2 regions of the Bacillus sp. VA15 genome follow, and region 2 is predicted to be linked to the other one. Evidence: riboswitches for the same ligand, from Rfam matches in the RefSeq annotation. Region 2 holds a riboswitch; the other holds the start of a gene.
The links. A riboswitch is a leader RNA that binds a small molecule or an ion and turns the genes downstream of it on or off. The one in region 2 is predicted to bind cyclic di-AMP.
Positions count from the first base shown of each region.

Region 1: linked by a shared signal. The riboswitch ahead of ktrA (potassium uptake protein KtrA) and the one ahead of kimA (potassium transporter KimA) in region 2 are both predicted to bind cyclic di-AMP.

Region 1 is NZ_JBVQPQ010000006.1:6,716-18,754, reverse strand. It holds gene AC0DBE_RS15295 (undecaprenyl-diphosphate phosphatase) at 1-369, shown strand, start outside; tRNA gene AC0DBE_RS15290 (tRNA-Ala) at 475-547, shown strand; gene AC0DBE_RS15285 (hypothetical protein) at 1,260-1,526, shown strand; gene AC0DBE_RS15280 (putative immunity/bacteriocin fusion bifunctional protein) at 1,577-2,308, shown strand; gene cdoA (cysteine dioxygenase) at 2,926-3,411, opposite strand; gene AC0DBE_RS15270 (MFS transporter) at 3,874-5,409, shown strand; gene lytG (exo-glucosaminidase LytG) at 5,569-6,417, shown strand; gene AC0DBE_RS15260 (YiaA/YiaB family inner membrane protein) at 6,526-6,789, shown strand; gene ktrB (Ktr system potassium transporter KtrB) at 6,825-8,162, opposite strand; gene ktrA (potassium uptake protein KtrA) at 8,169-8,837, opposite strand; cyclic di-AMP (ydaO/yuaA leader) riboswitch at 8,911-9,058, opposite strand; gene bslA (biofilm surface layer hydrophobin BslA) at 9,205-9,750, opposite strand; gene gbsR (transcriptional regulator GbsR) at 9,956-10,498, opposite strand; gene betB (betaine-aldehyde dehydrogenase) at 10,697-12,039, shown strand, end outside.
Region 2 is NZ_JBVQPQ010000003.1:170,476-182,514, forward strand. It holds gene AC0DBE_RS10685 (pyruvate oxidase) at 1-235, opposite strand, end outside; partial or broken gene AC0DBE_RS10690 (NUDIX hydrolase) at 302-752, opposite strand; gene kimA (potassium transporter KimA) at 810-2,633, opposite strand; cyclic di-AMP (ydaO/yuaA leader) riboswitch at 2,827-2,971, opposite strand; gene AC0DBE_RS10700 (cellulose biosynthesis cyclic di-GMP-binding regulatory protein BcsB) at 3,106-5,217, opposite strand; gene AC0DBE_RS10705 (glycosyltransferase family 2 protein) at 5,223-6,485, opposite strand; gene AC0DBE_RS10710 (DUF2334 domain-containing protein) at 6,478-8,187, opposite strand; gene epsK (cyclic-di-GMP receptor EpsK) at 8,198-9,049, opposite strand; gene AC0DBE_RS10720 (glycosyl hydrolase family 8) at 9,030-10,118, opposite strand; gene AC0DBE_RS10725 (DNA topoisomerase III) at 10,321-12,039, opposite strand, start outside.

The DNA of each region.
Region 1 (12,039 bases), on a different contig from region 2:
ATTTCCTATAAGCAGGCGATAGGGGTCGGCTTATTCCAATGTCTTGCCCTTTGGCCTGGTTTCTCGCGTTCCGGTTCAACCATTTCCGGAGGCGTTATTCTTGGTTTGAATCATCGCGCGGCAGCTGACTTTACGTTTATTATGGCAATGCCGATCATGATGGGAGCAAGCTTTCTAAGCCTTGTGAAGCATTGGGACAGCTTAAGCTCGGATCTGATGCCGTTTTTCATCGTCGGCTTTATCTGTGCCTTTGTTGTCGCGCTGTTTGTCGTCCGTTTCTTCCTAAAACTGATTAACAAAATCAAACTCGTCCCATTTGCAATCTATCGAATCATTCTCGGTGTGATTTTACTTTTGATCATGATGTAAGTTAAAAAAAGGCTCTTTTCGGAGCCTTATTTTTTCTGTCGATTTAAGAGGAAACAGCTTGTTTTTCAAAAAAAAATCATCTATAATAAATTTGACGTTACATACGGGGCCATAGCTCAGCTGGGAGAGCGCTACGCTGGCAGCGTAGAGGTCAGGGGTTCGAGCCCCCTTGGCTCCATACTAATAAAGCTTGATTTAAAGCCATTCTTGAGACTTTCAAGGATGGTTTTTTATTTGTTCTAATCTGTATTGGCAACAAAACGGCAACATTTGTGTCTGAGTTTTTAAAGTGGCAATATGGTGTCTCATTTTAAGAAAAAAACGAAAAAAAATAACCCCCATCATAGGAGGTCACAGTTTTATTGATTGCTGCAGGTTATCTATAAGCTTCTTCTTAGTTTTAGACATAATGTGTACATAGGTGTCATAAGTAAAGCTCGATTTTGCATGTCCAAGTCTTTCTGATATCTCTTTAATATCATGTCCGAAATAAAGCATTAGGGAGGCGTGTACGTGTGTTAAATCTTGGAATGTTATCTTAAGGAACCCCAGCCTTTTTCATAAGCTTAGCTTGCTTTCTAAGAACGTTTCTAGCGTTAATTGGATTACCGAGCTCTGTACATATTACTAAGTCCTGATCCTGATAATCGTCTCCAAACTTTTCTTTCTCACTTTCAATTATCTTTTTTTGCTCTCTAAATTGATCTGCTAATTATTCACTAAATTCGATTATCAATTGTGAGAGTAGCGCAGAATTAAGGCCTATTAATATGTGGAATGTCTCAATCTTAAAATAGAAAATAAGTAACGAAGTTATATAGAATTTGATTCTTAATATTCATTTTTTTGGAAAAAGAGTTTGTGTTAACCTAATTAAAGAGGTGATGAAAATGGCAAAAAGAAAATTAACTATCGAACAAATGAAAAAGAATTTCACAACATGGGTTAGAAGTTTACCTCTAATTACGACAGGAATGTCAGTGGTGTTTGTTCTTGGACAACTGTTAATAGGTTATTTAAAAGGCAAGCCAGTATTTACCGTTGAGTTTCTTATTTTCTCAATTGGATTTGTGATCTTTGGAATTGCTTTAGGGTTTACTTTAAAATACTTCTATTCAAAGATTGGAGATGTTTGGATAGATGATAGTAAGGATTAAAATACGTTTTTGCGTATTTTAAATATATTAATGGAAAGGAAGGAAAGCGTATGAAAAGGTTTGTGCTGATGTTTTTAATTGCTATAGTATCTATCATGCCAATAAATACTTTAGCGATTGGCAATGGAAGTAATGCCAAAACAGAATGTACAACTTGTTCGAAAGAGAGAGACAGAGAACAAATCATCGAGGAAATTAAAGATGTTTACAATATCGAAACTGAAGTACTGAGTGAGCAAGAGGTAAAAAATGTAGAGCAAATAGCTCTAGATAAGAAAGAACCGTTTAAAAAGTACATTGAAGAATACAAAAATGCCGGATACAAAAAAGTAGATTTAAAGGATAAGAGTCTTTTATTCAAAGGCGCTCAAATTGACAAAGAAGGTACAAAATCTGATTTAGAATTTGTTTATGGCGCTTATAAAAATGAAGAAGGCGACTCCATAATTTATACTTTGGGTTATAGCAAAGAGACTAAAGAATTTTTTAATTTTAGCTTATTAGGAATACCTAAAGATTTTAGCGGCGATTCTGATGAACTTGATGTATTGATCCAAGATAATGATAACTCTTTTAAAATTTATGGGAAAAATTTAGATGGTCTTCAGGAGGGTGACTTCCACACAAATGGGTTTAGTGTTTGGGGAAAGAACTTTGCCTGTGGAGCGCTAGGTTTATTGGCTTGTGTCAACTATTGTGGGGTTATTGGTTTGATTAATCTTCCAGCTGGTGCAACTTGTGGAGTTGTTTGTGATTTAGCAATGATTGCTGCATGTGCATAGGATATTAGCTTTGAGGGATGTACAAATTGTCTATCCTTTTTTTGGTTTAGTTAGTATGCGGCAGGGGGATATATAGCTTATACATCCTTAAAGTAAATTAATATTCAAATTGTCAACTAATACGGAAATTAGTAAAATTACTCTAAAGGACGAATGGTTCATTCAGACATAAGTCCGAGAGAACGATGATGGAGTAACGGAATGGGATGCCGTCGTATTTGGGCAGTGGTCCATACCGAAATGTCATTTTGCCATTCTGCCAAACATCAATCATGTTATAATGATTTCAACAGCAAGTGCTGCATTTTGCGATGTCAGGCAGAAATAAAAATGGCAACAAAATTTTTAAAAAATCCCGATTATAAAGGATTACGAGAAAGAACTAAAAAGGATTAAAGAGACTATAAAGCTTGATAAATCAACGTTTCAAGGGTATGTCAGAATATCAGAAAGTACGCAAGGATAACGCTGGCAGCGTAGAGGTCAGGGGTTCGAGCCCCCTTGGCTCCATACCTTTAAACCCTTATTCTATAAGGGTTTTTTTGTTTGTGAGGAAAAGGCCATTCGCTGAACCCTTTTGTTGTTCAGAAATCAAAGTAAAGCAGTTCACCTGTAAATCATGAATTTTCCAATACACCCCTTTGTTCCTCAAAGACCGTCATGTCTTCCAAAGGGGGTGAGTAGACATGAAGAGACACCATTCGTTCGGACGTAGGATTGGACATTTTGTGAATTAAACCTTTGGTTGAAATAAGGCATTCTCCTTCGTGGACAAAGTATGAATTAGAGAGTTCTGCGTGTTCGCCGGTTGAGCGATAAATTGAATTAAGAAGCTTTCCTTCTAGCACCATTGCACAACCAATGGATTGGCCATGATCGTGGACTGCTGTCTCCTTGTTTGGGGGAATGTTAATAACGATAATTTCCAATTCGTTGTTTCTATAGATGGCATTTCGGCCGTAAGCGTACTGGTCTGGTTCCTTAATATACGGTTGACTCAATTTTGATGCGTTTGGAATTTGTTTTAAAGAAGTTGCCAAATCTTTAACCGATGGATTTTTCAAGCCGCTAAAAATGTCTTGGATGCACTCATACAGTTCCATTCGTTTTTGCCTCCCGGATTATTTAAAATTGACAAACATTGGTATTTCACAGATTAATTCATGGTATTTACCTATACACAATTTAGAGGCGGCAAACGCCCAGTGAACAAAAAAAATTGTGCGGCCAAATGTTGTCTTATCACCAATTTATTCGAGTTTATTAGTGGGAATAGGGAATTGAAAGGGTTAAAGCCGCCTTGTCTCCAAAATACGATATCGGTCAAAAGCTGTTCAGGCTTTTATTTTTTTGCTTGAAATTTGCGCCATTGACAAATCATAATCGATTTGGAATAATGTTTGAATATATGCTCATTTGTTCACATAATTATAATAAAATAATATCATTTCCCAAGATAGGGAGAGTATTAGAATGAAAGCTAATGGCATGCAAAATCTATTAGCTTCTTTTGTTTTCAAAAAATGATGTGTTTCGTATGTATTCATTTAGGAAGGAATGACAACATGAAGACAAAACACTACTGGGTGATTTCTTTGCTCGCCGTTTTAGCGGTCGGGCCGGGATTGATGTCTAACACGGCATTGTCGTCAGTTCAAGGCCTTGTTCAGAAGACGGTTGGAACAAGTGACTTCACATCGGTGAATCCAATATTGATCGGCAATATGGCCTTTGCTTTATTAGTCCCGGCAGGACCGCTGTTGAGGAAAAAATTCGGTGCCCGTCCAATCTATCTGGCTTCATTACCCGTTTTTATACTTGGCTCACTGCTTTTCGCATTTTCCAGCGATATTGCATGGATGGCGGCAGGGCGCTTTTTACAGGGGGCGGCTACAGGTGTCATGCTGATGATTATGATTCCAATGCTTGTCCTGTCATTTCCGATTGACCGCAGGAACTACGCACTGCTGGTGCTAATCGGGGGATTTTATGGCTCTGTTATCATCGGCACGATTCTGGGAACGATTGCAACAAGCTACGGGCATTGGAGATGGCTGTTTTACATCTTTGGCGCGCTGTCACTGATCGGTGTCGCGGTGAGCTATTTCTTTCTTCATGATGAGCATCATGGATCGGCAGAACAAGAACAGCCGCTAGATCGTGCAGGAATCATTTTATCTGTGTGCCTTGCTGCAGCCTCAGCGGTTACATTCATTTTTCTGCAAAAATGGGGACTTTCATCAGGTTATGTATGGACTGGTTTTGGGATGACGTTATGTTTGCTCCTTGTTCTATTGATTGTGGAATATAAAGTGAGAAATCCTTTCATTTCTATTAAACTGATGCTGCTGCCAAAACCGGTGCTCGGTTTATTCATTATAGCTGCTGGAACGATAACGGTAGCTGTCAGCCTTTCTGCTTTTCAGGGATTGCTCCGTCAAATGTATGATATTTCTCAGGAGCATCTCATTCTTTTAAACTTAACTCTTTTAATCGGAGTGGCGATCGCCGCCATTGTGAGCGCTTTGTTTTATGATAAAGTCGGGCCCGGGGTGCTCGGTATTATAGGTGCTCTTATTCTCGTGTTTGTGAATTTTCAATGGCTGCATATGCAGGATCAATCGTCTCTCTATATGTTTGCAGTGCTGTTTATCATGCTTGCCGCTGGAACGGGACTGACAGTGGCCGCAGGGCTGATGGGAGCTGCTATGGGCGGCCCGCTGCCTGATTTGGTCAAGAGAATGACAGCTGTTCAGTTTTTAAGATTGTTTGTCTATATGGGAGTTCCAATCCTCATCGGCTTTTTCACGAAAAAAGATGCTGCCAGACAAAGCGGTTCGATGCAGGATTCTATGATGACTGCTTATCATGATCTCTTTTTCATTTCTTTTATTCTGAGTGTGCTGCTCGTTTGCCTGTCATTCTGTATGAACGCTACAGGTAAGGGGCACAAGTTGGCACATAAAACGCATGATAAAGCGAAAACAGTTCCGAAAGAACCAGCCGTTTCAACACAAGGACTATCAAAAGCTGCTGTTACATCACATAAAGTGATACATGATACAGAATACCGTAATGTACTCAGAAATTTACAAAAATAGATACACGATCAAAACCTTTTCCTTCAGGGAAAGGTTTTTTGTTTGCAATCTTTTCCCAACTTTGTCCCTAAAGAATTGAAAAATATTAGAAGTGCAAGTAAAATTCTAAAAGGTAGATTCTTTTACATTCGTAATCTTTTAACTCGAAGGAAGGTTTTCATGGCCCGTAAAAAACTGAAAAAACGTAGACTCTTCATTTCACTATTTTTCATTGTATCGATTCCGCTAGCCCTGTTTGTTTTAGCGACAACGTTATCAAAACCGATAGAAACATCCAAAGAACCCGAAGAAATTGATGAACAGCAGGTATTTATAGACAGCCTGTCCGGACATGCACAAATTTTGTATGAGAAATATCATGTCCTCCCCAGCATCACGATCGCTCAGGCCATTCTCGAATCCGACTGGGGGAACAGCGAGCTTGCTGCTCAGGCCAACAACCTTTTTGGCATAAAAGGAAATTATAAAGGCCATCATGTCACGATGGAAACGGACGAATTTGAAAAAGGGAAAAGAAAAACCATTCGAGCGAAGTTTCGAAAATACAGCACGTTTTTTGAATCTATGGATGACCACGCCCAATTGTTTGTCCGCGGCACATCGTGGAATAAAAAGAAGTATAAACCGGTGCTTGAGGCCGGAGATTATAAGGAAGCGGCAACTGCATTGCAAACATCAGGATATGCTACAGACCCTGACTACGCTGATAAAATCAGCGCTATTGTGGAAAAATACGATTTAGATGAGTACGATGAGGTAAATCCATCGCTCAAATCAGTGGATTTAAAAGCCGCCATTAAAGACAGTGCCGTTCAAGACATATGGTCCAAGCCTTCTACTGATGATCGGTCCATAAAGCTCACCTCTGCCCAATCTTACGTCGGCAAAGACATAAAGGTTGTATCTAAAAAGCAGAAAGGCCAGTCCGTATGGTACCAATTTCAAATCAATGATAAACTCATCGGCTGGATTGATGATTCAGCTGTTGAAATAAAGGAAGCAACCTGAGCCCTTTCTCCTGGTATATTTAATTCTTTGTTCCATTCAGGGGAATTTGAGGTATAATATTCCACGGAAGTTATCACTTATTGACTATGCTTTCAGGAGGGAACAAAGGTGCAGAAATATAGACGGAGAAACACGGTTGCCTTTACAGTACTAGCTTATTTCACTTTTTTTGCGGGAGTATTTTTGTTTAGTATCGGACTCTATAATGCTGATAATCTGGAACTCAATGAAAAAGGCTATTACATCGCTGTTATGATACTTGTAGCGGTCGGTGCGATTCTTACACAAAAAGTGACCCGTGATAATGCAGAGGATAACGAAATCATCGCGGAACAGGAAAAAAGACAAAATCAATCTCATATCGAATCATAAAAAATCCGGCGCCTAAATCGCCGGATTTTTTGTTATTACCCCGTAAACACCTCGCCGTCAGGGTAACGAATATTTGATTTCTCTGTTTTCGCAAATGAAAACACGAACGTCAAAGGACCAATTCTTCCGATGAACATGATGACAATAATGATACATTTCCCCGCTTCTGTAAGTTCAGGAGTCAATCCCATCGATAAACCGACAGTTCCGAATGCGGAAAAAGTTTCAAACACAATTTGAATAAACGGCGCTTGCTCTGTGATCGTCAGGGCGAATATCCCTAAAAACACGATGAACAAACCGGTGACGCTCACAGCTAAAGCTTTAATGATAATCGGATATTTGATGGAGCGGCGGAAAATAACCGTTTCTTTTTTACCTCGCAAATAAGCGATCACAGACATTAAAATCACGATGAACGTAGTCAGCTTAATGCCGCTCGCCGTTGAAGCACTGCCTGCTCCGATAAACATTAATAATAAAGTAAATACAATCGTTCCTTCTCTCATACTTCCAATATCAAGAGAATTGAAGCCAGCGGTTCTTGGCGTCACAGCTTGAAAATAGGAAGCCCATAGTTTATCTCCTATATGCAGGTGGCCGAGCGTGCCGGGATTGCTGTACTCTAAAATAAAGATCACAAGCATAGCGACCGCATTCAGAATCAGGGTTCCTGTCAGCATGATTTTCGTATGTAGAGAAAAGGCTTTAAATCGCCGATTTTTCATAATGTCAAACAGAACGGTAAATCCGATTCCTCCTGTGATAAATAAGAAAGTAATCACTAGGTTAACTGTAGGATCGCCAACGTAGCTCATCAAATTATCCGGCCACAACGAAAACCCGGCATTGTTAAAAGCAGATATTGAGTGAAACAGACTGGCAAACAAGCCGGATGCCCAACCATACTGGGGCACAAGCCTGATGGATAAGATGAGTGCTGCTATCAACTCAATACTGATGGAAAACAGAAACAGGACTTTGACAAGGCCTATGACGCCGCCGATTGTCGGCTGGTTTAAGGCTTCCTGAACCAGCATTCGTTCTTTTAATCCGATTTTTTTCCCTAATATCATGACGATCAAAACAGCAAAAGTCATAAATCCAAGCCCGCCGATCTGAATCAGCCCCATGATGACAGTTTGCCCGAAAAGTGTAAATTCTGTACCGGTATCGACAACTGCAAGCCCTGTAACAGTTGTAGCCGAAGCTGCAGTAAAAAGGGCATCTATCCATGACAATGGCTTCATTGTAGAAATCGGAAGCTTTAACAGCACAGCCCCGATGATAATGGTAAGAAAAAAACCAATTGCAAGCACTTGAGGCGGTGTAAAACGAACCCATTTGATCACTTTATCCTTTTGAAGTGTCACCTATGTCTACATCCCTTCGTTTTCAAAACGTTTAATATCCTTTTTGTGCCCCATGATCACCAGGCAATCCTGTTCGTGTATGATGTCTTCAGGTGCTGGAGAAAGACGGATATCTCCATGATGTTTAATGGCCAGGATCGTGCAGCCGTACTTCGCTCTTACATTCAGATCAATAATCGATTTTGAATCAAGCTTGTGTGTTGCCAGCAGCTCGACAATACTGTAATCATCAGATAAATCAATGTAATTCAAAACGTTCTCATCAGAAAGGCTTTGTGCGATCTTGACGCCCATATCCTTTTCAGGATGAATAATGCGGTCAGCGCCGATTTTTTCAAGCACCTTATGATGATAATGGTTTTGAGCCTTCACCCAAATATGTGGAATGTTAAACTCCTTTAATAATAGGGTGGTCAGGGTACTCGCTTGAATATTCGCTCCGATTGCAACGATCACATATTCAAAATTGCGTATTCCTAACGATAGCAATTCGTTTTCTTCGGTGGCGTTGGCGATCACCGCATGAGTTGCGTAAGAAGCGTATGCATTTACCTTTTCTTCGTTGATATCAATCGCAAGGACCTCATGGCCCATTCTGTGAAGCTCTTTGCAAATGCTTCCACCAAACCTGCCCAGTCCGATCACGGCAAATTGCTTATTTTTTATTCTTCCCAATGTTCATAACTCCCTTAGTTAAATTAACGTTTTTGAAGCAAAAAAGACCATTTCGAAGAATGGCCGCTAATAGACCTCCTCTCTGTAAACGCCTACGAGGTTAGCTGTCGGATTAGGGATTCAGAGTACCCCCTCTTACTTAGTAAGATTCACCCCAAGGCTGTTAAAAAACAGCCAATCGTTGGTTCCCCCGTTCGTATTTGATTAAGCGGTAAAAGAGACTGTATGAAATTGAACACTCAAGAATTTACTCCTGTTTCTAGAGTTTGTCAATTTAAATTTTAAACTAGAAAAAGATAACTGGAAAAAGAGGAAAAAGGGGAGGTCAAAAAAAGTAAAAAAGACCGGCGTTAACCGGTCTTTTAGATTAGTTGCAGCCGCATGGCTGAGTCGGAGGAGTGCTGCGCTTAGCCACGTCAATGCTGGCTTCTGCGTAAAATTTATTTCCGATGCTCAATGATTTATTCTCCGCACGGAAAGTATATGTACCTGCGGCAGGAAGTGTTTTGTTATTCAGTTTTAATTTGAACTCGCCAGCTCCTAACAAATCAAGTGCCAGAGGGATTCTTACTGTTTTCCCGTTATTGAGGATCTGTGTTTCACGCAACGCACGTCCGTTCATTGTGTCTTTCGTATTTGCAGTAAATCCGCTTGGCAATGTAAATTCCATAACGCCAAGGCTGAGAAGCGTATTTGGACGATACGTCAATTCGATATCTGAGAAAGACCATTCAGTTTTGCTGGCCCCTGTAATTGTTGCGAACAATGAAGCTGTTGACTGTGTTTTCATAGTAGACTCAGTATGAGCGGAAGTTGATTTAGATTCAGCCGCGAAAGAAGCTGAAGGTGCTGAAACGAGTAAACCGAGACTTAATGCACTGATTGCCAAAGAAGATAATAATTTGCGTTTCATAATAAAATTCCCCCTAAAAAGTTATAAAATATACAGGCCTGCCCGCTTTTCACCTCCTCTGAACGGCCAAATACAAATTTTACCTACATAAAATTACCATCAAATATTTTGGAAGTAAATGGGGTGTTTTTCCCGTATTTTTCAAATTTGTAGTAATTACATATAAAAGAACAAAAAAACGCCCGGTTTCCCAGGCGTTTCTGTTTTACTTTGTTTCAATCGGTATAAATTTAAAAATTTCCCCGCTCTGCACCGATTCAGCAAGCCGTTTCAGCCAATCATAGTAAGCTTTAGAGCTTTCCAGCTGCTCGTATAACTGCAGTGCTTCATTTTTGATGTCCTCACTGAGACTGTCTTTGTTTAAAACCTCTTGTAAATCAGCCTGAGCTTCTTCAATTGCTGCTACATTTACCTGAACTTCCCGTTCCCATTTGGGCGGAAAGAAATTTGTGAAAAATTTGAAGAAATCTTTTTCAGCTACAAATGTATGCTTGCGGATGCCCCGGTGAAATGTTTTTTTCACTACATTTAAGTCCTGAAGCTTTTTGACGCCTGTGCTCATGCTTGGCTTGCTCATTTGCAATTCCTCACGCATTTCGTCAAGCGTCATCTCATCCTTCATATACATCGTCCCATATAGAATCCCGACACTGCGGGTAATTCCGTAAAGATCCATCGTTTCAGCAATGGAGTCGATAACAAGATCCCGAGCCTGTTCTATAGCTGCAAATTCTGGATTTTCATCCATACTGACCCTCTTTTCCTTTAGAAAATTAAATTCGTTAAGTTATTTCTTTATGTTCTTTATCTTAACGAAACATAAAGAAATGTCAAAAAGAAAAATCAAAATGGGGCTTTGACAGTTTAAAATTCGTATGTTAGATTAAGGTTGTTAAAAACATTAAATTTTTATTTAACAAACTTTATTTACGTCAAGGAGGCTTATATGAGTCAAACATTATATATTGACGGAGAATGGATCAGTGCCGAAAAAGAGCAGATCCGCAGCATTATCAACCCATTTAATCAAGAAGAAATTGCAACCGTAAGCGAAGGAGGTCGAGAGGACGCCATCAAGGCAATCGCAGCCGCGCGAAGAGCATTTGACAAAGGAGAATGGTCATCTCTATCGGGGCTTGAACGCGGGAAGATTGTTCTGAAAATTGCGGAATTAATCAGGCGCGACCTTGATGAACTGGCTGAGCTTGAATCGCTTGATACTGGAAAAACACTCGAAGAAAGCAAGGCGGATATGGACGATATCGCCAATGTTTTTCAATATTACGCCGGATTGGCAGATAAAGATGGCGGAGAGATCATTTCATCTCCGATCCCTGATTCAGAAAGCAAAATCATCAGAGAGCCAATCGGGGTTTGCGGCCAGATTACGCCGTGGAATTATCCGCTCCTGCAAGCGAGCTGGAAAATCGCACCCGCACTGGCTGCAGGAAATACTATCGTCATGAAACCAAGTGAGATCACGCCGCTGACGACAATCAAAGTCTTTAAGCTGATGGAAGAAGCCGGTGTTCCAAAAGGTGTCGCAAATCTTGTTCTTGGACCGGGAGCCACAGTGGGCGACGAGCTTGCCGTAAACAAAGACGTCGATTTGATTTCGTTTACGGGTGGAATCGAAACAGGCAAAAAAATCATGCGGGCAGCAAGCGGAAACGTCAAAAAAATCGCACTTGAACTTGGCGGAAAAAATCCAAATATCGTTTTCAAGGACGCAGATCTAGAGGTTGCGGTCGATCAGGCATTAAACGCTGTATTTTTCCACGCCGGCCAAGTATGCTCAGCTGGTTCCCGCTTGCTTGTTGAAGATGCCATTCACGATCAATTTTTAGCAGAGCTTGTCAAACGGACAAAACGCATAAAACTCGGAAATGGTTTTCACGCAGATACAGAAAGCGGCCCGCTTATTTCGGCAGAGCACAGGGCAAAAGTAGAAAAATATGTAGAGATCGGAATAGAAGAAGGTGCGAAACTGGAGACAGGAGGCAAGCGTCCGGAAGACCATGCGCTTCAAAAAGGCTTTTTCTATGAACCTACTATTTTCTCAAACTGTAAATCTGACATGAGAATCGTTCAAGAAGAGGTTTTCGGTCCTGTATTGACAGTCGAAACCTTCAGCTCGGAAGAAGAGGTTATCGCGCTTGCGAATGATACCATCTATGGCTTGGCCGGAGCGGTATGGTCAAAAGATATTGAAAAGTGCGAACGCGTAGCAGCCCGCTTGAGAATGGGGACAGTTTGGATTAACGATTTCCATCCGTACTTTGCACAGGC
Region 2 (12,039 bases):
CCGGCCCTGCGATTGACAGGCAGACGCCGATCTTGCCGGTGAGTTTTGCCTCAGCCGCGGCCGCCAGCGCTGCTACCTCTTCATGGCGGGTTTGAATGAATTTCAATTGATTTCTTTCATGTCTTAATTCCTCGATAAACTCATTTATACTGTCTCCAGGGATGCCGTAAACATGATCAACTCCCCATTGTTCAAGCAGTTCTGTCATTGCTTGTCCTGCAGTTTTGTGTGCCATGCCGTATCCTCCTTTTTCCTTTTTTCAATACCACAGGAGAAACACTTTAAAACCCGGAGACCTTTATCACTTGCCCAGTCTTCTTTTCAACAGGTCGATCACCGCAAGCATGCCTCTGTCCTTGAGGGTGATGGTTGTATCTAGAGCGCCATTCACGAAATCTTTGATTTGCCTTTTTCGGTTCGGCACCATAAAAAGCGGCAAACGGTGCGGAGAAAACCACTTCAATTCCGCTATCTCCATCCCGTTCGCTATCGCTTGTCCGCCTGTTATGTGTCCGGCAAATACATGCTGCTCATCTTGAAACTTTGGCCTTTTGGTAGACACCTATTTTCGCAGAAAGCGTTGCGCTGTATCCCGTTTCTTCCAATACCTCCCGAACTGCCGCTGCCTCAGCCGTTTCCCCGGGATCGACCCTGCCGCCCGGCAGATCCCATAAAGGGACATCCTTTCGTTTAACCAGCAGAATCTGCTGATTGTTGTTCAACACGATCACAAATGCACCTTGTGTATACATTGCATTTCTCCTTTTCCCGCAAAAAAAGACCAAGGTGATTCCCTTGGTCCTAGAGCTTTACTTTTTAAAATGATACGGCAGCGTGGCAACCATTATGTCCTTTTTCCAGAACAGCCGGACTCTGAGGAGGAAAGCCGATTGGTTGTGAAGGATGGTGTGCCAGCGTTTTTTCGTAATAAATTGCGGAAACAGCACCATGACGGAAAACTGCTCCTTCTTCGCTTTTGCCTCAACTGTTTCCAAAAACTTATCAAACGGATGGACAAGGCTTCTGTACGAGGAGTGAAGCGTAACGAGACGCACTCCGTTATTGAGCTCTTCCCAGCGTTTTTCGAATTTCTTTTCCTGTTCTCTGTCAAATGACACGTGAACGGCGATCACCTGATCGGACAGTGATTTCGCATAGTGAATCGATTTTTGCACGACGGTGGTGACACCAGCTACAGGCACAATCACAACCGTACCTTTGATTTCTTCTGGCTCTTTGTCTACGATGCGAAGCTGTTCACCGACAGCTGTGTAGTGATTTTTAATCGCAAAAAACAGCAAAACGACGATAGGCATAAAGATTAACACAGGCCATACAACATTAAACTTCGTCACAAACAGGATCGACAGAACCATAAACGAAATCAAAGCGCCGCAGGAGTTGATCAGCATTTTTCCGATCCACCCTTTTGGTTTTTGCTTAATCCATTTGATGCACATGCCGGTTTGCGAAAGCGTAAATGGAATAAATACGCCCACAGCATATAAGGGGATTAAATGCTCTGTCTGTCCTCCGAATAGCAGGATGAGCACAATCGAAGCAACGCCTAAAAAGATAATCCCATTTGAGAAGCCTAAGCGGTCGCCTCTGACTGTAAACATACGCGGCATGTACTGGTCTCTCGCCAGGTTGAAGGCAAGCTGCGGGAAGGCTGAAAATCCCGTATTTGCCGCAAGGACCAAAATAAGTGATGTGACACCTTGGATCACATAGTAGAACACATTCCGCCCGAAGGTTTCAGACGCAATTTGTGAAACCACCGTTTCATCGGGCTTCGGCGCCGTTCCATAGCCGTATGCGAGCACCGTGATCCCAGAAAACAGAATCGCCAGCAAAATGCCCATCATTGCAAGAGTTCTAGCCGCGTTTCGCGCAGGCGGGTTTTTGAAAGCAGGAATCGCGTTAGAAATGGCCTCAACCCCGGTCAAGGCCGAGCAGCCCGAAGAAAAGGCCTTGAGCAGCAAAAACAGCGTAATGCCGGCTACAGGTGTACCGAGCGGTGTATGATGGACTGGCTGGTCTATTTGCCCTGTCATGAGTTTAAACAACCCGACTGCTATCAAAACCAAAAGTGCCACCACAAACAGATAAACCGGATAGGCAAGAATCGATGCTGATTCCGAAAGCCCGCGCAGGTTCAAAATCATAATGACTAAAACGAGTAAAACAGCAATCGGCACATGATAATCATGCAATACAGGAAAGGCCGACGTGATAGCGTCCGTTCCTGCGGAAATACTTACCGCTACCGTTAAAATATAATCGACAAGCAGTGAACCGCCTGCGATCAATCCCGGCTTTTCACCGAGGTTTTCTTTCGACACAACATACGCCCCGCCGCCCTGCGGGTAAGCGTAAATAATTTGCCTGTATGAAAGAATCAGTGCGAGCAGCAATATGAGGACGCCAATCGCAATCGGAATGGAGTACCAAAATGCAGCAGCACTGATTGTTGCCAAAATGATTAAAATTTGTTCTGTGCCGTATGCGACAGATGAAAGTGCATCTGAGGAAAGCATCGCTAAGGCTTTTAATTTCGTCAGTTTTTGCTCTCCAGCTGCTTGAGATTTTAGTGGTTTCCCAATCAAAAAACGTTTGATTGAATGATACATCGATGTCTTCCCCTTTTAATTTCTCATTTTTCAATTAAAACAATAAAAACATCAGCATCTAGCTCTCACATTTTGTAATAGTCCTTTCTGCTATGATGTCTCTGTATGCGATTTGCATTCTAAAAATGAACAGCAAAAAACACAGAGGCAAACGGATGCCCCTGTGCCATCACATCGAACACAGGTTTCATTCATCTCCTCTCACGAACGCTTACGAGGTTAGCTGACGGATTCGGGCATATGAGAGTTTGCCCTACCTAAAAAGGATTCACCCCAACGGCAAAAAAGCCGTTCTAATGGGTCCCCCGCTCTGATTTCAGATTAAGCGATTTGTTTTCTAAAAGAGATCATACTCCCGTTCCTGCACGTTGTAAAGAGGCTTATTGGCCGGGCGGAAAAAATAAAATGATAGGTTCCACAAATGGAATTTACATACCAAAAATAAAAAAACAGAGGCTAGATTGCCTCTGTTTTATTCTGTATCTGTCTTTCTTTTTCTTCGTCTTACGGCAACCCAAATGAACACTGCCGCAATCACCATAATAAGTGCCAGCACACCAATATACAGCCATTTCTGGCTATTATCCTGTGATGATTGCTCTGTGCTGGAACTGTTAGTTTCAGATTTAAGCTGCTGGTGGTTTGTAAACACCTGCTGGCTGGTGGTTTCGTTAACGACGGTTGCCGAGTCATCGGTACTATTCAGATAACTGATGATCTCTTTCGTGACAGCCGCGCCAGTTCCTTTTGATGGTGCAAAGACAGCCATTGTGTATCGTGTATCCCAAAGAGATGCTTGAGTAAATGCCACTCGTTTTGTTGTCTCATTCAGCATCTCAAAACCTGATACATCAAACGAGCCGTTCTTTGTTTGCGGAACAAGCAGATCTGATGATTTCTCCTTCAGAAGAGAAAATTGATCGATACCCCCTATGAAAATGAGGTTCCGCCCTTTGGCATCATTTGCTGTTACATCAGATGATTTTTTCACCGTATATGAGTGCTGCGCTTCACTGCCGAAGGACTCCGTTACGAGAGAAAGTTCCGCAAGCTTCGATTGGCTTACGGTGTCAGGAAGAACGATTAACGTTGTTTGTTCCTGATTTCCAGCGTAAGGAAGCGGCCACTCTTGGAAATCCGCTGACGGAGACATATCTTTGATGGCGTAAGACAATGTACTGCTTTTATCGATAAAGACCCACTTTTCTTCATCAGTGGTGTTGCAAGGATTGTTTTCCTTTAGCCCAGTCGTAACGAACTGAATATCAATGTAGCGGTTTTTTTGCAGCAGTTTAGGGTCCACTTTTACCATGACATGATAGAATCCGTTTTTATCTTCTTTTCCTAAATCATCAAGCCGGACCGAGTGCGGCTGGCCATTGATCATGATCTTCAGTTCTGCCGCCTGAGAAACCGATTCGTTTTCCGCCGTTAAGGCTTGAATTGTTTCGGACTTCTTCAGCTTGAGCGACAGCTTTGCTGATTGGTTTTGGTCTAAAACCGCCGAAGCTGGATAAAAGTAATGTGCAGAAGAAGTTTTGTCAGCTCCAATTGTGATATCACCCGCTCCAAAATTCTCGAGAGTCAGCTTATTGCTTTCTTTTTTTTCTGCCTGCTTCAGCTTGCTGATTGAGAGTGTGTCGCCGCTGAGCTGGCCTGTATAAGTCTGATCCGTGATGACACTGATTTTTTCAGTGAGCACATCATCGGATGACGCTTCCGCAAACAGAACCGGCTGCTGCTTGCCCTCTGCTTTCAGCACCCGCTCCGCAAGCAGGAGCTTGTCTCCTTTTGCCTGTAAGCCGGCTTGTTTCATCAGCTTTTTCACCTTGCCGTCCCAATGCTTGTCCACGCCGATGAAAATCGTTGGCTTGTCGATTTTCTTCAGTTCAGATTCCGTAATATACGAAATGCTGACACTGCTGTCCGCCGTTTTCAAATAGCCTTCTGTTTTAACTGCAGCTTCGATTTCTGCCGAACTTGGGTCATCCGGAATGACGATGGCGGTTTCTTCCGCTGTATTTCCCGATTGGGCGAAAGGATATGGATAATGATCCAGCGACGTTCCCTTCGCTTCACTGCTGTCCGCCAGCGTCAGGCGGCTGTCCGGATAAATTTTGATCCAGTTGCCGGACGTATCCTGTCTGACGCAAACGCCCTCTTTCATCACGCCGTAAAATTTCAGCGATACGTTGTGATAGCCTTGGGCAGACTGGCTTTTATTCAGGTTTAGCTTTACTGTTTTCCGTTTGGAATCACCATCAAGCTTTAACGTTTTGACCGGTTCATCGTCAATGACAGCCGTTAACGATGATGGAGAAATTAAAAGATTTGATGCCTCGTATTCAATCACCAATTGTTGGTTGCCGGAAGAGGCGCCTGCCGGGATCTGATACGTCAGCTCCGCGCTGTCTTTTGATCCGTACAGTGTAATCAGGTCGCTTGTCAGCACCTGCTGTTTAGCTTGTTCTTGGCTGCTTTTTCCGAGGAGCGAACCGCTGACCTCCACCTCTTTGGCAAAAGCCGTTTGTCCGGCCATCGCCATGAGCATGAAGCTTGTGAGAAAAATCATTATTTGTTTCAAAAAGGTCACCCGCTTTTATGTTGATTGTATCGTTCTGTTTTGTACCATTTGACCTCCTGCTTGAATAAACGGTGCTTGATTTCTACGAATAAAGAATAGATGACCAGCACAATCCATGCCTGCGAGTATGTAAAGTACATGAGAAATACGATAAAAAAGTTTTGCCTGTTCATTTCTGTTTTTTCAATGCTCAACGTAATCATGACCTCTGTCATAAATAAGAAGAACGCCAAAATCCAGAGAATCATTGCCAAAAAACCGACCGACAAATGCAAATCATAAAACAGATTCACTACAAATATCGTATTTGACATGATCACGCCAAAGAAAAACAGAAAGTACGTAAAGAAAAAATAAAACAAATCAAAGATAATCCGTTTTCGTTTCAGCTTGAAAAACTGCGCCAAAAATTTCAGCACAACATATTGATTGCCGCGCGCCCATCTGGTGCGCTGGCGCCACCACACCTTCCACGTTTCCGGCTCCTGCTCCCAAGTGATGGCGGCAGGGAAAAAGCGGATGTGGTAGCCAAGGTTATACACCCGGATCGTCAGCTCGGTATCCTCAGCAAGCGCTTTGTCATCCCAGCCCCCGAGCTTTTCGATAATGCTTCTGCGGATCGCGAAGTTGGTGCCTGGGATAGTGGCGATTTTGAACCACTTCCATCTGCCTCCCTGGGCCATCCATTGAAAACAGATCGTTTCGATATTAATAAACTTCGTCAGCAGCGTCTTTGCCGCATTGATGACGCGGAATTTCCCAACCACGGCGCCTGCCTTTTCGTCATTCATCAGGCCGAGCACAAGGTAGTACACGGCCATTTTCTCAGGCGTGTTGTCGGCGTCATATACACAGATCACATCGCCGTTTGATTCGGCAAAACCAGAGTTAAGTGCAGAGGATTTGCCTTTTCCTGCGTTTGGCGGCTTCGTAATCACCATTTTGATGAAATCGTATTTCTCGGAAAATTCATTGACGATATCACCCGTCCGGTCTGATGAATTGTCATTAACGACGATAATCTCCAGACGGTCCTTCGGATAATAAAGGTTGACCATCGCCTTCAGCGTCTGCCGAATCACAACCTCTTCGTTATGCGCCGGGATGAGAACACTAACCTTTGGCAGCTCCTTCATGTTTTCTCTCCACTTCGGGATGTCCCGTTCGAAGGTCATATAGTGGCGAAATCCGCCCTGCATGAGAAACATGTGGTAGAGAAGCATAACCCATATTAAACTTAGCGAGATAAAGAACAGCGTATTACCCAAGGCTTCTTCTCTCCTTAAAAATTCGTTTTTTCAATGTGGCTCTCAAGTAAAACGTATAACTGACAAACATGACGACAAATAAGAGCACGATTGCGGAGAGAATCCATAACGCCTTTTCCAGAGGGGTTTGCCGATGATGATCGAAAAACTCGTCAATGGCGCTTACGCCGTTTTTCACCTGAATCGTTCCGTCACCGCTTGTATGGATTTCCACTTTGTCTGTTTTGACGGTTTGTTTCGTTTTCTTTAAATCAAGCCATTCACTGTCTGGAATGCGTTCCATTTGATCAACCAGCTCCGGCAGATATTTCATCCCGAGATACGGGTGATAAAATCCTCCGGCTACTCCACCTTCAAAATCAATCATCTGGGAGATGTGCTCCTCCATATCGCCGAGCGGGTTTTGCTTAGATGTATCGACAAAGCCGATTGTTTCCGGATACAGCGTCATGCCGTGCAACATCGAAGGAGCACTCACAAACGGGGGTGCACCGGATGTTTTCCACGTTGTGCTACTGAGCTGAACCTGGCCGAATATGCTTGTAAAATACTGCGAGGCGATCTGATAGCCATATTCGGACATCGTGTAATGCGGGGCTTCAAATGCAAGCGGGTAGAGACCCGATGATGTCAAATCCTCAATAGCGCGCGTCAGTTTTTGCTTTGTATACGTTTCTTCCTTTTCACGAAATGGTTTTAGATAGCTGTTATAGGCGTGTTCGTTCGGAAAGTCCTGCTCTTTTTCCAAAATGGATGGGGTGTCTTCGGCATTTCCAGATGTAATCGGCTGATCCGCCTTTGCATCCCAAAATTCAAAGCCCTCTCCTGTTTCACTGTAGCGATAGGCGTGTGTATAGCCGTGAACAATGATACTGCCACCCATGCTTTGCAGCTTTTTCAGCACCTGGACCATCTTCGGTTTATCAGACAAATACACTTTGTCGCCTGTTTCCGGATTCAAGTAAACGGGAATCACTGCCAGGATAAAAGGAACATGCCTCTTATGCAGATATGTACCGGCTTGAAGCAGCAATTTTTCATCAGACATCGGGCTGATATCCTCGAGACGCAAATACAATAACGTCGTCCCCGCCTTCTCACCGAAAACTTCTCTGAGCTGTTTCGCCACGATCAAATTGTCATTCAACAAATTCGTTAATCCAATGTACACATTGTCTTTTTTTGTTTTCCATATAAAAGAATGCGTTTTGCCGTCACCGGCTTTGAAGGTATAAAGCGCCTTTCCTTTCAGGCCTGATACGCTCAGCACGTGAAGCCCGCTCTCCAGAGATACCTCGGCCTTTTCCGACCTGATGTGGACCTGGTACACATTTTCTTTGCGGGCTAATGAAAGCCCGTAAAATTGGCTGATTTGGCCAGCGTTATAGCCGATGGCGACAACAGGTTTTTTTACGTTGCTGATAAGAGACACTAATTTTTTGCTGAGCTTTCTTTTCGTTTGGCCGTAATAAATCACATGGTCTTTGCCTTTGAAATCCGACTCTTCCACGTCTGAATCTTTTTTGACGGTCACATGGGGTGTGAAGTGACCCGCAAGCAAATCGAGCATTTTGACTTGAGACGACTCTTTGCCGTCCAAGGTTGAATAGATGATGAGGATGCCGGCATCCTGCTCTTTCGCTTGTGCGGAAACGGGAAAAGATGCAATAGCCGAAAGCAGAAGCATTGTGACGCAGAGCAGCGTGATTCCTTTATAATTCATTCATCATCATCTCGTTTTCCAGTTCTTCTAAAAATTGATCAGCTGTTTTGATATCTTTACGGTAAGGCAAGTAGCAGACGTGGAACGTGAGCGACACATACTTTCCATTTTCCAGCTGATACGTGTCTAATTGTTTTTTCAGCTTTGTCAGGACGGCCGGCATATGTTCAGCTGGCGTGTGCGTCAGCACGATCCCGATACGCTCGTCAGAGGGGCGGAATTTCTTATCCGTTTCCCTGACGCTTGACCTGATTTGCTGACTGACATATTGGAAGAGGCGGTCTGTTTCTTTTTCACCGTACAAAGACTTAAACTCTTTGAAATAATGCATATGCAGCAGCAAAAACACGAAAGAATTGCCGTAGCGCTCCGCCCGCTTGATTTCCTCTGAAAGTTCCAGCTTCATCCTCTGCTTGTTATCAAATCCGGTCACTCTGTCCACAGCGACAAAGCTTTTGATTTCGGATTGAAGCCGTGTAACTGATCGCCGAAGCTCTACTGCAATATCGTGGATTCTTCCTGATATAAAAGAAAACAGCAAAAGCGCAATTCCCCACACGACAAGCATTCGCAGCCCTTCCTCAGCCGGAAACAGCGCAGCCTGTCCAGTCTGGAAAAACATCATTAAGGTACCGAGAACAAAGAGTACGATTAAGGTCACTGCCAGCGCGTAAATCGGGCCGAACCAGATGCCTGCGGCGATGACGGCAAACGTGATGCAAATGATCAGAGCGCCTTCCGATTGCTGGGCTGACACATAATAAATAAACAGAGACAGGGCTGCAATGAGCCCTGAAAAATAAGCAAATAATTTTTGTGATTCATTGAATGATATTTTCATTAAAAAGCTTCCTTTCGGCTAACAGCGGCAGCAGATTGTCAAAAGAATGCGTCTGAGTGCCGCTCATATAGCCTCCATAATACGATTTCACCGGATCATGAATTTCAAAGTCACTCATTCTGTCATATATGGCTTTGATGACAGAGCTGTCTTCATGCTGTTTCGTTAAAAATAATACGGCTAATGCGTATACGGATGGCGACTCATATTGGACGGCAGGCTCCTTCGTATCTGCCGAATATCGTCCGTACAGCTTTCCGTTTGTCTGAAATTCCTGCTTGATCCAGTCCGCTAAAACAGCGGCATTTTCATTCCCTTCCGGCAAATGCCAAGCAGCGTACAGCTGATCAATCAGGTTGATTTCACTATCATACGTGTATTCCTTCGTGACAGAGCTGTATGTTTTCGGCAAAAAGCCATTTTTTAAAGGAGCTGAATAGAGAACATTGGCATTCCGCTGTTCCGTTTCTTCGTCTATGATTCCATTCTTCTTTAAGACAGCTAATGCATCAGGCATGACGTATGAAATCGTCACATCCTTTGAAGCGGCCTGTGAGTCATAAAAGTCTGTAAATAATCCGTTGTTCATATTGTATGTCTTCAAAGCCGTGCCGATATCCCGGGCCGTTTGCGCGTAGTCGCTGCGGCCCCATTTTGCGGCAGCTTGGTCAAGAGACAGCATAATTCTCATATCATCTATCAGCGCATTCGTCCCGCTCGCTTGGCCGTTTTGGATCTTCCACGTTACCAAGTGATTGCTCAGCAGAAATGAATCCGTCAGATGCTGATATTGATCCTGGAAATGCGGGGCATCATTTTTGCTGACCAAAAACTCCATCCACAGGCCAAGAGATTCTGATAGATACGAAGGCTGTTCTGAAAAATCGGTTTTGATTAACCCTTGGTCATTCATTAGATTGTGATAGATGAAATACTCTGCCGGCTGGAGCGGGCTGGTGTTCATTTCTGCTGTTGACTGATTTTGGGTCTTGTTTCCAGCTTCAACACACCCTGCGGAAAGTCCGATAGATAAGAAGAATAAGATGACAGCAATTAACAGATGCCTCACAGGCAAATCCCCCTTTGTCGCCCGAAACGAATCAGACGCTCACAAATATATATAGACGAAAATATGACTGCCATGTTACAAAGTACATTTACTATAAAAGAAAAAAATGCAGATTGCTAGCTTTTTTTCCCCTTTTTGATCAATAAAAAAACGGGACCTAAGTCCAATAGAAAAACCTGTGCGATATGCACAGGTTTTTCTATTATTTATCCAAACCGAGTTTCTTCAGCTGTTCTGCCAGCGCGTTGTTAATCGGCTCTTCTTTATTATTTTGTTTTTTCATATAAGAGGAAACGTCCCGTTTGGAAGCGCGCCCTTTGTCTTTGTTTTTTCGTTTTTCAAATACGGAAAGCTTCTCACGGTGCCCGCAGACACACGCGAAGGTCTGGCCCTCGCCTTGGCCGCGAAGCTCCATTTTTTTATGGCAGTTCGGGCAGCGCGCGTTTGTTTTTCGGGCAATCGTTTTTCTGCTTCCGCATTCACGGTCTTGGCACACGAGCATCGTGCCGCGTTTGCCGTTTACCTTCAGCATCATTTTGCCGCATTCCGGACATGCCGTTCCCGTGACGTTGTCGTGTCTGAAGGTTTGGCTGCTGTTTTTGATTTCTTTTACCGTTTGGTTAGCATAAGCCTTCATGTCTTTAATAAAGACAGATGATTTTAATTTGCCGGCGGCGATCGTAGACAGCTTTTGCTCCCATTCTGCCGTTAAGGCCGGTGATTTCAGATCCTCCGGAACAAGCTGCAGGAGCTGTTTTCCTTTAGAAGTGATAAAAATATCTTTGTCTTTTTTCTCTATTAAAAAGCTGTTGAACAGTTTTTCAATAATGTCGGCACGTGTTGCCACTGTGCCGAGGCCGCCTGTTTCTCCAAGCGTTTTGACGAGGCCTTTTTCTTCTCCCTGCATAAAGGCGCTTGGGTTTTCCATCGCTGACAGCAGGGTCCCTTCGTTAAAGCGGGCAGGCGGCTTCGTTTGGCCGTTTGTTTCAGTTAACATGCGGACGGTAAGAGCATCGCCTTTTTGAAGGGCAGGGAGTGTCTGATCTCTGTCATCCTCCTGCTCATCATCCTCATCCGCCATGTCATAAACGGCTTTCCACCCTTGTGACTGCACGGTTTTGCCTTTCGCCGTAAAGGTTTCTCCGCCGATTTCAGCGATGACCTTTGTTTCCTCATATTCAAATGCCGGCATTAATACAGCAAGGAAACGTTTCGCAATCAGGTCATACAGCTTCCGTTCTTTATCACTCAGACTGCTGAGAACGAGCGGCTCTTCGGTCGGGATAATCGCGTGGTGGTCTGATACCTTCGCATCATTGACGTAGCCTTTATGAGATTTGATGCCGCGTTTTTTAATTTGGCTGACATATTGGGCATACGGTTTTACTTCCATACCTTCCAGACGGTCTTTTAACGTCGGGACGATGTCACTGGATAAAAATCTTGAGTCCGTCCGCGGATATGTGACGAGCTTATGCTGCTCATACAGCTTCTGCAGCACAGAAAGCGTTTCTTTGGCTGAAAATCCGAAGCGCTTGTGGGCGTCACGCTGAAGCTCCGTTAAATCATAAAGCGCAGGTGCAAAGCTTTTTTTCGCTGTTTTTTTCAGCTCAGCAATGACCGCTTGTTTTCCTTCGAGGTCTTTTAGCAAACGGCTAGTTACGTCTTGATTGAACGTTCTCGTCTGTTTTGATTTTTTATCCTGCCACGTCAGCGTCATGCCATCGACCGCCGCGCGGATGCCGTAATATGGAACCGGCGTAAACGCTTGAATGTCCGCCTCCCGCTTTGCAATCATAGCAAGCGTTGGGGTCTGTACACGGCCGCATGATAGCTGGGCATTGAATTTTGTGGTGAGGGCACGGGTCGCGTTAATCCCCACAATCCAATCCGCTTCCGCTCTGGCGACGGCAGAATGATA